DNA from 3 places in the Exiguobacterium sp. s130 genome. Region 1 is predicted to be linked to each of the others. Evidence: riboswitches for the same ligand, from Rfam matches in the RefSeq annotation. Region 1 holds a riboswitch; each other region holds the start of a gene.
What was found. A riboswitch is a leader RNA that binds a small molecule or an ion and turns the genes downstream of it on or off. The one in region 1 is predicted to bind S-adenosylmethionine.
Positions count from the first base shown of each region.

Region 2: linked by a shared signal. The riboswitch ahead of HZS85_RS14105 (LLM class flavin-dependent oxidoreductase) and the one ahead of HZS85_RS11160 (2,3-diketo-5-methylthiopentyl-1-phosphate enolase) in region 1 are both predicted to bind S-adenosylmethionine.
Region 3: linked by a shared signal. The riboswitch ahead of HZS85_RS13975 (amino acid permease) and the one ahead of HZS85_RS11160 (2,3-diketo-5-methylthiopentyl-1-phosphate enolase) in region 1 are both predicted to bind S-adenosylmethionine.

Region 1 covers NZ_JACSNI010000004.1:27,646-30,927, forward strand. The annotation lists gene mtnA (S-methyl-5-thioribose-1-phosphate isomerase) at 1-46, opposite strand, end outside; gene mtnK (S-methyl-5-thioribose kinase) at 43-1,209, opposite strand; SAM riboswitch class I at 1,288-1,391, opposite strand; SAM riboswitch class I at 1,597-1,698, shown strand; gene HZS85_RS11160 (2,3-diketo-5-methylthiopentyl-1-phosphate enolase) at 1,769-2,959, shown strand; gene HZS85_RS11165 (2-hydroxy-3-keto-5-methylthiopentenyl-1-phosphate phosphatase) at 2,956-3,282, shown strand, end outside.
Region 2 covers NZ_JACSNI010000006.1:91,719-95,000, reverse strand. The annotation lists gene HZS85_RS14110 (ATP-grasp domain-containing protein) at 1-735, opposite strand, end outside; gene HZS85_RS14105 (LLM class flavin-dependent oxidoreductase) at 732-1,790, opposite strand; SAM riboswitch class I at 1,865-1,967, opposite strand; gene HZS85_RS14100 (DUF975 family protein) at 2,077-2,715, opposite strand; gene HZS85_RS14095 (DUF817 domain-containing protein) at 2,909-3,282, opposite strand, start outside.
Region 3 covers NZ_JACSNI010000006.1:65,935-69,216, forward strand. The annotation lists gene HZS85_RS13965 (ketopantoate reductase family protein) at 1-95, shown strand, start outside; gene HZS85_RS13970 (polysaccharide pyruvyl transferase family protein) at 300-1,766, shown strand; SAM riboswitch class I at 1,875-1,976, shown strand; gene HZS85_RS13975 (amino acid permease) at 2,054-3,282, shown strand, end outside.

The sequences.
Region 1 (3,282 bases):
TCAAGACACGATCTTCATAACGAATACTTTGAACGAATGTACTCATCGGCTAAGTTCCTCCGTTACGTCGAAGTTTCGCAAATCATCAAATGTCCGACATTCGGTCCGACGTTTGATTAACGCCGATCCTAAACGTAAAGCATGTTGTTTTCGTTCTAGTCGTTCCGTCATAGAACTAATCGTTTCTAAATCAGCGACCGGTGCGAGTCCGATCGTCCGACGAATCAGTTCGCAACCGGCAAAGCCGAGTGCATCCTGCAGAATCGTGCTCAGTACATCGTCGACGAGTCCCGATGTCCGGAATGGTTCGACGGCTTCGCGTTCCCATAAGGCACGGAACGTCGAAGCGAACGTCAGCCAGAACGTATCGATGTCGCGAATCCGGGCATCACGAAGTGCTGAATAATCCGGGTATGCTGCAAAGAATAAGTGGGCGATGAACTGTCCGACATCAAATCCGAATGGACCATAAAAGGCGAATTCTGGATCGATGACTTTCGTTTCCGTTGCCGAAGCAAAGATGCTTCCTGTATGTAGATCGCCGTGTAACAACGCATCTCCTTTCGTGATGAAAAGCGCTTCGAGTTTTGCGACTTCGCGTTTCAACTCATCGTCCGCCCATAGACGTGCCACCTCTTCTTCAAGCCCGGCTTCAATCTCGTTCGTCTCCGCGTCATGAAACGGATCCGTGAAGATTAATTTTTCCGTGATGTCGCACATGTCTGGATTGTAGTACGTTCGGGCGACACGTTTCTTTTCAACCGGACCAAGCGCAAAGTCCGATGTATGGAATAACGTCCGAGCGAGATAAGAACCGATATGTTCCGCAAGCAACGGATACTGTTCACCTGCGAGTAAACCACTTCGAACGATCGTCAGATGTGAAAGATCTTCCATGACCGTATATGCCTCTTCATGACTAGCATGAAAAACACGTGGCACGAACGGTACGGCATGCCGTGCGAATTCACGGAGTGCGGATTGCTCGATCCACGCTCGTTCGAGCGATAACGGCCAGCTCTCCCCGACGACCTTCGCATATGGTAATGCTTGTTTTAAAATCAAGCGATGTTCGCCTTCTCGAATCCGAAAGACGAGGTTGAGGTTCCCGTCGCCAATCTCTTCTGCTTCGACGGCTCCATCGCCGATCAGTCCTAATGTCCGAACACAATCAATCGCGTCCTGTTCTGTGAATGCTTTATATGTCATCTCAGTTTCCCCCTATGTGATACACGAAAAAGCGCCTCTTTTCGTCATCGAAAAGAGGCGCAGAAAAGTCACTGCGTCCTCTTATCTCTCAGACGAAACGTCTGTTGGATGTAGCACCGTGCCCAGTGGTCGGTTGCTGCGGCGTCATCGGGCCAATTCCCTCTGCCAACTCGCGATAAGAGTCGTATGTAGTTGTCGTGTGTGATATTGATTTGAATCTTACGCAATCGACTTCCTCGCTGTCAAATCGAAATCAAGCAGAAACGGATATCATTTTTAAGTCATCTATAGAAAGAGTATTTTCAAAAAAATAAATTTTCTAAAAATAGTTTGACAAGTGGCGATTCTCATGTAAAAATTGCAATTAGATTTCACAATTTCATCCAATTCTTATCAAGAGCAGACGGAGGGACAAGCCCTACGATGTCGCAGCAACCGACCTTTTGGCACGGTGCTAATTCTTGCAGCTACTAAGCTGACAGATAAGAGTCCACGTTCGAATCATTCATGGTCTCTTGTCGCTGACGAGAGACCATTTTTTTGTTGAAGGAGGAAAGACATGGCTTATATCACTGCTACTTATCAATTGACTGCCCGTGATCGACTCGAGCAGCGCGCTGAACAACTCGCGCTTGGTCTGACAGTCGGTTCTTGGACGGAACTGAATCATCTCGAACAACAACAACTTGCCTCGTTCAAAGGGGAAGTCGTACATACCGAAGAGCGCGATGGCAAAGGATATATCACGATTCGTTACCCGGAACATAACGTATCGCGCGACTTTTCTGCGATTCTGACGACCGTCTTCGGGAAACTCTCACTCGACGGTGAAATCAAATTAACGGAATTGCTACTACCCGATACATTTACGTCGGACTTTCCAGGTGCAAAGTTCGGGATCGAAGGGGTCCGTTCCTTGATCGGTGTCGAAGATCGCCCACTATTAATGAGCATCTTCAAAGGAGTCATCGGACGCGATTTATCGTTCCTTCGTGATCAACTCGAAGGACAACTCGCTGGTGGGATCGATCTCGTCAAAGACGATGAGATCCTATACGACAATCCATTGACACCAACGATTGACCGGGCACGGATCGGACGTGAGGTCATCGATGCTCACTTCCAACGGACCGGTAAACGTGCGTTATATGCGATCACACTCAGCGGTCCTGTCTTTACGCTCAAGGATCAAGCCAAGCGATTGATTGATGCTGGAGCGACTGCTTTCTTGCTGAATACCTTCACATACGGACTCGACGTCTTACGCGAACTGGCAAGTGATCCGGAAATCAACGTTCCGATTTTCAATCATCCGGCATATAGCGGTGCGTTGATCGCTAGCCCGAATCACGGAGTCGCAGCTCCTGTCTTACTCGGCACATTACCGCGCGCTGCTGGAGCAGACTTGACGCTATTCCCGTCTCCTTACGGCAATGTCGCTTTGCCAAAGGATGTCGCCCGTGGTATCGCGGTCGAAGCGACCCGTCTCGGTCAGACGAAATCAATCTTCCCGGTTGCTTCAGCCGGTATTCATCCTGGACTCGTCGCTCAACTCGTACGAGACTTCGGGATCGATTCCGTCATCAACGCCGGCGGCGGCGTACATGGTCATCCGCAAGGTGCTGCGGCTGGTGTCATTGCTTTCCGTCAGGCACTCGATGCGGCACTCGCAAATGAATCCCTATCGACGGCAGCATCGCGTCATGAAGAATTACGAATTGCCCTCGACGCTTGGGGGATCAAGTCATGACCGTACGGATTCTTTGTGACTTCGACGGGACGGTGACGACACAGGATAACATCATCGCACTCATGCAGGCATTTGCGCCAGCGAGTGACTTCGAACCGTTAAAACGCGGTGTACTCGACCGGACGTTATCGATTCAGAGTGGTGTCGGGCAAATGTTCGCACTTCTGCCGTCTGACGGAAAAACAGCCTATCTTGACTTTTTGTTGGAGCGTGCAGTCATTCGCGACGGATTTTCGGAGTTACTGCAGTACAGTCGTCGTCAAGGCATCGATTTTTCGATCGTCAGCGGTGGAATGGACTTTTTCGTCGAACCAATCTTAGCG
Region 2 (3,282 bases), on a different contig from region 1:
CGGGTTATCGAAGCCTTCAACGATTTGGAACTTCATCGGTGTTTGCGGTGCTTCTTCACCGACTGGGCAGAACAAGTCGTCGATCACGCATGCATCCGCTGGGCAAAGCTCAAAACCTTCTGATGTATCGACTCGAACCGCATAGACGAACTTTCCACCTACGAACTCACAACGTGTGATGTACGGTTCTGGTGCTTGAATATACTCTTGAATCAACGTGATGCCATCGACTGGTTCGTCGAATGTCGGACCGTCGAGATAAGCTTCAAGTGCTTCAATCGAATGGAATAACTGGACGCCGAGACCTTTCCCGGCACGGTTGTGTTTCGTGATGAATGACGAAACACCGATCTCTTTTGCTGCTTGTACGATTTGATCGCGTCCGACGGCAGCCGTCGTCTTCGGTACACGAATCCCAGCCTTCCGCAACGCCGTGTATTGATTGACTTTGCTGACTTCAAGACGAAGCGCACGCGTTCCGTTAAAGACGGTCCGGTCATGCTCTTCTAACCAAGCGAGGACCCCTTCCGTCAACTCCGGCGCGTAACGATGCCCCCGCGTATGCGAAGACGCACTCATACGACTGTAAAAGACACCTTCTGGCGGCAGTTCATCTAACGGTACGATTCCTTCATTTAAGTGCCACTGCTCGTACGGCAACTTGAGTTCTTCGAGACGTTTGATGAGATGATCCGTCCATTCTTGGTTTTCGTGGAGAATATGAATTTTTGTCATGATTGTTGACCTACCTTTCGTTTCGCTTCGACCAGTGGCATTACGTCACGGGCAAAGCGTTCCATTTCTTCAAGTTGTGGTGAGAATTGTAACAAGAGCAACGTGACACCAACGGCTTCGAACGCTAGAATCCGTTCGGCAATCTGTTCTGGTGTTCCGATCAAGTTCGGTCGCAGACCACGGTTCGAGACGGAATAATCATTTCGTTCGACCTGTTGTTCGAGTTGCGATTTACTGATGAAATCTTGATAACCGGCATAACCGGCGCTGTCTTCCTTAACGTCCGTGATGCGTTGCCACTCAAGAAGCGCTTCTTCTTCCGTATCCCGACAAATGATGTAGGCAGCAAGACCGAAGCTCTCAAGCGGTGCGTGTCCCGTCGCTTCCCGGCGTATTTTCATATCATTGATTTTATGAGCTACTTCTTCAACAGTGCCTCCATGCATGACGTAGGCATCACAATGTTCGACGATCGTCCGTTTTCCGGCTTCACTCTCTCCACCAGCGTAGAGCTTAATCCCCGGACGCTGGACGGGTTTCGGATGGAGTTCTGCCTGTTCGATCGTGTAGTGATGACCGAAGAAGCTGTACGGTGACGCATCTGCCCATAGTCCTTTCATGACCGTGACGAACTCTTCCGTCCGGGCATAGCGCTCAGCATGTGCAGTAAAAATACCGTTGTATTGTTTTGCTTCTTCTGCCCACCAGGCTGAGACGACATTGAGCGTAAATCGCCCTCCACTCAACTGATCGATGTTTGCCGCCATCTTCGCCGTCGTCGCTGGATTATGGAACCCGGGACGAACCGCTGTCATGATCTCAAGGCGTTCTGTTGTTGCAGCAATCGCCGCTGCCGTTGTCCATGCCTCAAGACTCGGTTCCTTGATGCCTTTGATATCGTTCAAGTTCAATTCCGCAATCAACGTCGTCGAGAAGCCGATGCGTTCAGCTGTTTGTGCGACTTGTTTCGCATAATCGAATGTTGCTGGCATCTGTTCATCCTCGACGTTACGTAACCATCCCCCAAAAATCGGTAACCAAAAACCATACTCCACTCCATCGTCCCCCTTATCATAAAAAAACGCTCTTTTCGAAGTTCGAAAAGAGCGACGGTATCTTGTCCTGTCCGCTCTTATCTTCAGAAGGTATTCCTTCCTGGAAGTAGCACCTTCCGCCATAGCGGGGTTGCTGAAGTGTCTTCGGGCCAGTCCCTCGACTTCTCTAGATAAGATGTGTTGCATTCATCGTACAGAATTCATTGAACTAAAGCAACCATTAAACCGTCTTTTCCTATCGGATTTATTTCAAAGAAAAATCCCGACGTAGTGTCGGGATTCCGGATTAATATGGTGCGACGAAATCTGATGTTGGCTCTGGTGCTTGTTCACCACGAACACGATCATAGAATTTGGCAAGCGTGACGCTGAAGTATGGTCCAACCCATAAGACAGCAAGACCAAGTGTAACGATTACAAGTAATGCCCAACCAATGAATGATAGGAAGAGTAAGAATGCTTCCATCTTGTGACCATCCATGAGTTGGCGTGAACGCGTGATGGCCTCTAGGATACCGATCGATGGTTCATCTCGAAGGATGTAGAACGTCAACAAGTAAGAGAATGACTTGATGATACCAGGGATGATTAAGAGTAACGTCCAGAGCGCGATAAAGATGAACTGAACAATGGCCAGCCCCACCACTTTCAGGAACATACCATATGGCTCAAACAAATCCGTCACTTTCGTTTCTTCGCCACGAGCAATCGACATGGCAATCCATGTCCAACCGACTCCTACTGGAATCAATAAAATCGACACCAATGATACAACGAGATCTATACTACTAGACGGCTCATCGATATCCGATCCAAATAAATTAGGAACACCCTGAATAATACTAAACAGCAGAAAAGCTAGGACTGCAAATCCCCAACGACCGCTGAGCGACTCCTTCGCTGCTTTCTTTAATTGAGATGACATGAGTAAGGTCCTCCTTGAAAAATAAGTTCTCACCTTACTCTACGGCTTAAAATTTCTAATGTTTCACTCTTTTTTCAATAATTTCCCGTCTCGTTGCTGGTTGAGCCAAGCACGCTCAAGTTGTCGTCCACATGTTAGAACGAACGTTGAACATCGAAGCGCTTCATCGCAAACGAAATGTCATATTTTTCGTCTATGTACGCTGATATATCTCCACAGCCGGATCCTGACGCTTGTATTTCGCGACGATGACGATCAAAACCGTGATGATCACAAGCAGGAACCAAGAAGACAATTTTCCAAGATCAACGACTGCCCAGCCTCCTTCCTGATGCGGATAGACCCAGCCTTTAAAGAACGTCACGATGTTCTCCGCGATCCAAATGAAAAAGGCAATCAGTAAAAAGGATAGGACGAGCGGCATCCGGTAGATCGTCTGCTCGATCGTAAAATGAACCCATGACTTATAGAAGACAAGGACGACGAGGACCATCAATAGCCAGCGTGCATCGAAGATCCAATGGTGGGTGAAGAAGTTGAGATAGACGAGACTGCCTACGCTGATCG
Region 3 (3,282 bases), on a different contig from region 1:
TCAGCGCCTTGTTAAAACCCACTTCGACAGAACGGTTCAGAGCTTTAAAATTAGTCGAAGCAAACTTACGCATGTATCTTGGAACGATTAAATAGTTGCATTTTTCTATTTTAGAAAAATAATGGAGTGGTACAAATGTTTCGTTTTGATGACGAAAGACCTGTTTCCCCTAAGAATCGTTGACTTCCGAAATAAAGTTCATCTATTGTTAATGAGATTGAAAAAAAGTGATAATATATTTTTCCGCATTTTTTCTTGCAAGGACGAATGAAGCAGACGAGAGGGGAAGTTTATCCATTATGAAACGTATTATTATTCGTGCAGGTATGACACCATTCGAACAGTTCGATGCTCCTTATTTGATGAAACATAATTCCATTGGAGGAAACGTTGGAAATCTCATTTATCAATACAGTATCTTTCGGACGTTGATGACAGAAGGAACGACGATTACACCGGACTATTACTATTACGATGAAGAACGGGCGGACGAAATCAATGCCAACTTCGATCTCTACGTCATTCCGTTAGCGGACGCATTCCGAAAAGAATTCGTACCGACGTTGCGGAAGTACACCCGCCTTATCAAGAAATTAAAAATTCCAGTCGTCGTCATCGGTGTAGGCTTACGTGCACCGTTTGAACCAGATCTAGACGGTGGATTCCCATTCGATGAAGATGTCAAAGCATTCGTCAGCGCTGTACTTGAGCGCTCAAGCATGCTTGGTCTTCGTGGGGAAATCACGTCGAAATACTTGACGCGTCTTGGTTTTCGCGAAGGCATTGATCATCGTGTCATCGGATGTCCTTCGATGTACGCGTTTGGTCGCGACTTACATATTCGTGAAACGAACATTACGCCCGAGTCGATGATTACGGTCAACTCGTCACGTTTAGCACCACAAAATGTTCTTGATTTCATTACGCGCGGAATGGAAGAGTATCCGAATCATTACTTCATTCCCCAATGGATGAAGGAACTGAAATTGACGTATACAGGAACGCATCCGATCGCAGATTTGTCCGTGACGAACTATCCGGTGAAGATGTCGGATCCTGCTTACATGAACGATCGTGTTCGTTTCTTCTTGAACGCACAAACATGGTTCGATTTCATCGGGCAGGCAGACCTCAGTTTTGGTGCGCGCTTGCATGGAAATATCACAGCAACGCTTGCGGGTACGCCGAGTATCCTCATTCCAAAGGATGCACGAATGCGCGAACTAACGGATTATCATCAGTTGACGCATATTTGGGCGAACGACATCAAAGCGGATACACAATTATCCGACGTCGTAGCCAATGCTGATTTCCAAAGTCCGGCACGTGTTCAAGCACGTAACTTCGACAACTTCGTTGATTTCTTGAACGTGAATGATCTTGAACACATTTACCAAGAGACGAATTATCCTGAGAATGTGCCGTTTGACCGTCAAATGGCGCAAGCGGAACTACTTCCACCGGTTCAACCGATTTCTGGCGTGAGTCTCGAAGAAGCAGTCGCCCGTTTCGAACGGTTCTTCCCGGAACAAGAGAAGAAGATCGCGGATGCGCAAAAACAGGCAAAAGCGCAATTGGCCGAAAAAGATAAGAAAATCAAAGCATTGCAGAAACAGACAACGACGACTCAAAAAGATCAAGAAATTGCGGCGCTCAAAGCACAACTTGCTGCTCAAACGAAGAAAATGAAGCATCAGCAAGGAACATTGAACCGGAAAGCGGTTCGGGCAGCCTTAAAAACAGCGGATCTATTCGCAAAAAAATAAAGTGTTCTAACATTCCGGGTCATTACGATACGGAATGTTTTTTGGTAGGAGTATTCTGAATTGTATTGACAATTCAGAAAAGACTTGATAGGGTTAGGAACAATTACATACTTATCCAGAGAGGTGGAGGGACTGGCCCTATGAAACCTCAGCAACAGGTCGAAAGATACTGTGCTAATTCCTGCGGGTGTTGCACCCGATCGATAAGATTTCCGAATTGTCGACCGACGCATCCGTGAGGATGCGTTTTTTGTTTGAAATAGGGGGAACGAGGAGGAAATGGATTCATGAAAACGAGCGGAGCGTTTCGACGCAAGATGGAATCACGTCATCTGATCATGCTGTCGTTAGGAGGCGTCATTGGAACAGGATTATTTTTAAGTACAGGTTATACGTTGGAACAAGCGGGACGTGTCGGAACGATTTTGTCGTATTTAATCGGAGCCGTCGTCGTCTACTTAGTCATGTTAAGTCTTGGCGAACTCGCTGTACACATGCCGGAAACCGGATCATTCCATAAGTACGCAACGAAGTATATCGGACCCGGTACCGGTTATACGGTGGCCTGGCTCTACTGGCTGACGTGGACGGTCGCCCTTGGTTCAGAATTCACGGCAGCAGGCATTTTAATGCAACGTTGGTTCCCGTCGATTCCAGTCTTTGTGTTCAGTGCATTATTCGCTGCGATGATCCTTGGTATCAACGTCTTGAAGGTCCGCGTATTTGCTGAAGTCGAGTTTTGGTTCTCCGCCATTAAGGTCGTAACGATCATTGCTTTCATTTTACTTGGTGCGGGAGCGATCGTTGGCTTCATCCCATTACAAGATGGTAGCCCGGCACCATTCTTTTCTTCCTTAACGGAAGGAGGATTGTTTCCAAATGGGGCATTTGCGATCTTCATGACGATGCTTGCCGTGAACTTTGCTTACTCAGGAACGGAATTGATCGGCGTCGCAGCGGGTGAAGCGGTCGATCCGAAGCGGACGATTCCGCTTGCGATCCGAACAACGATTTTGCGACTCGTCCTCTTTTTCGTCGGTACGATCATCGTATTAGCCGTCTTATTGCCAACGGAAGGGAAGGGTGTGCTCGAAAGTCCATTCGTTGCGGTGTTTGAACGAATCGGGATTCCGTATGCGGCAGACGTGATGAACTTCGTCATTCTGACAGCGATCTTATCGGCAGCGAACTCTGGGCTTTACGCTGCCTCCCGGATGCTTTGGTCGCTTGCGAACGAACGCATGATTCCGCGCTTCTTCGCCCAGGTGACACCAAGTGGGGTTCCACTTCGAGCTGTATTGTTCAGCATGCTTGGCGGAGGACTTGCTTTGCTTTCTAGCATCTATGCAGCAGGAAGTGTCTATATCGCGCTCGTCTCGATTTCCGGTCTTGCTGTCGTCGTCGTCTGGATGAGTATCAGCGTTGCGCAGTATCGCTTCCGGAAACAATTCCTCCGCGAAGGGCATATGGTCGACGAATTGGTCTATCGTACACCACTCTTTCCATTGATACCGAT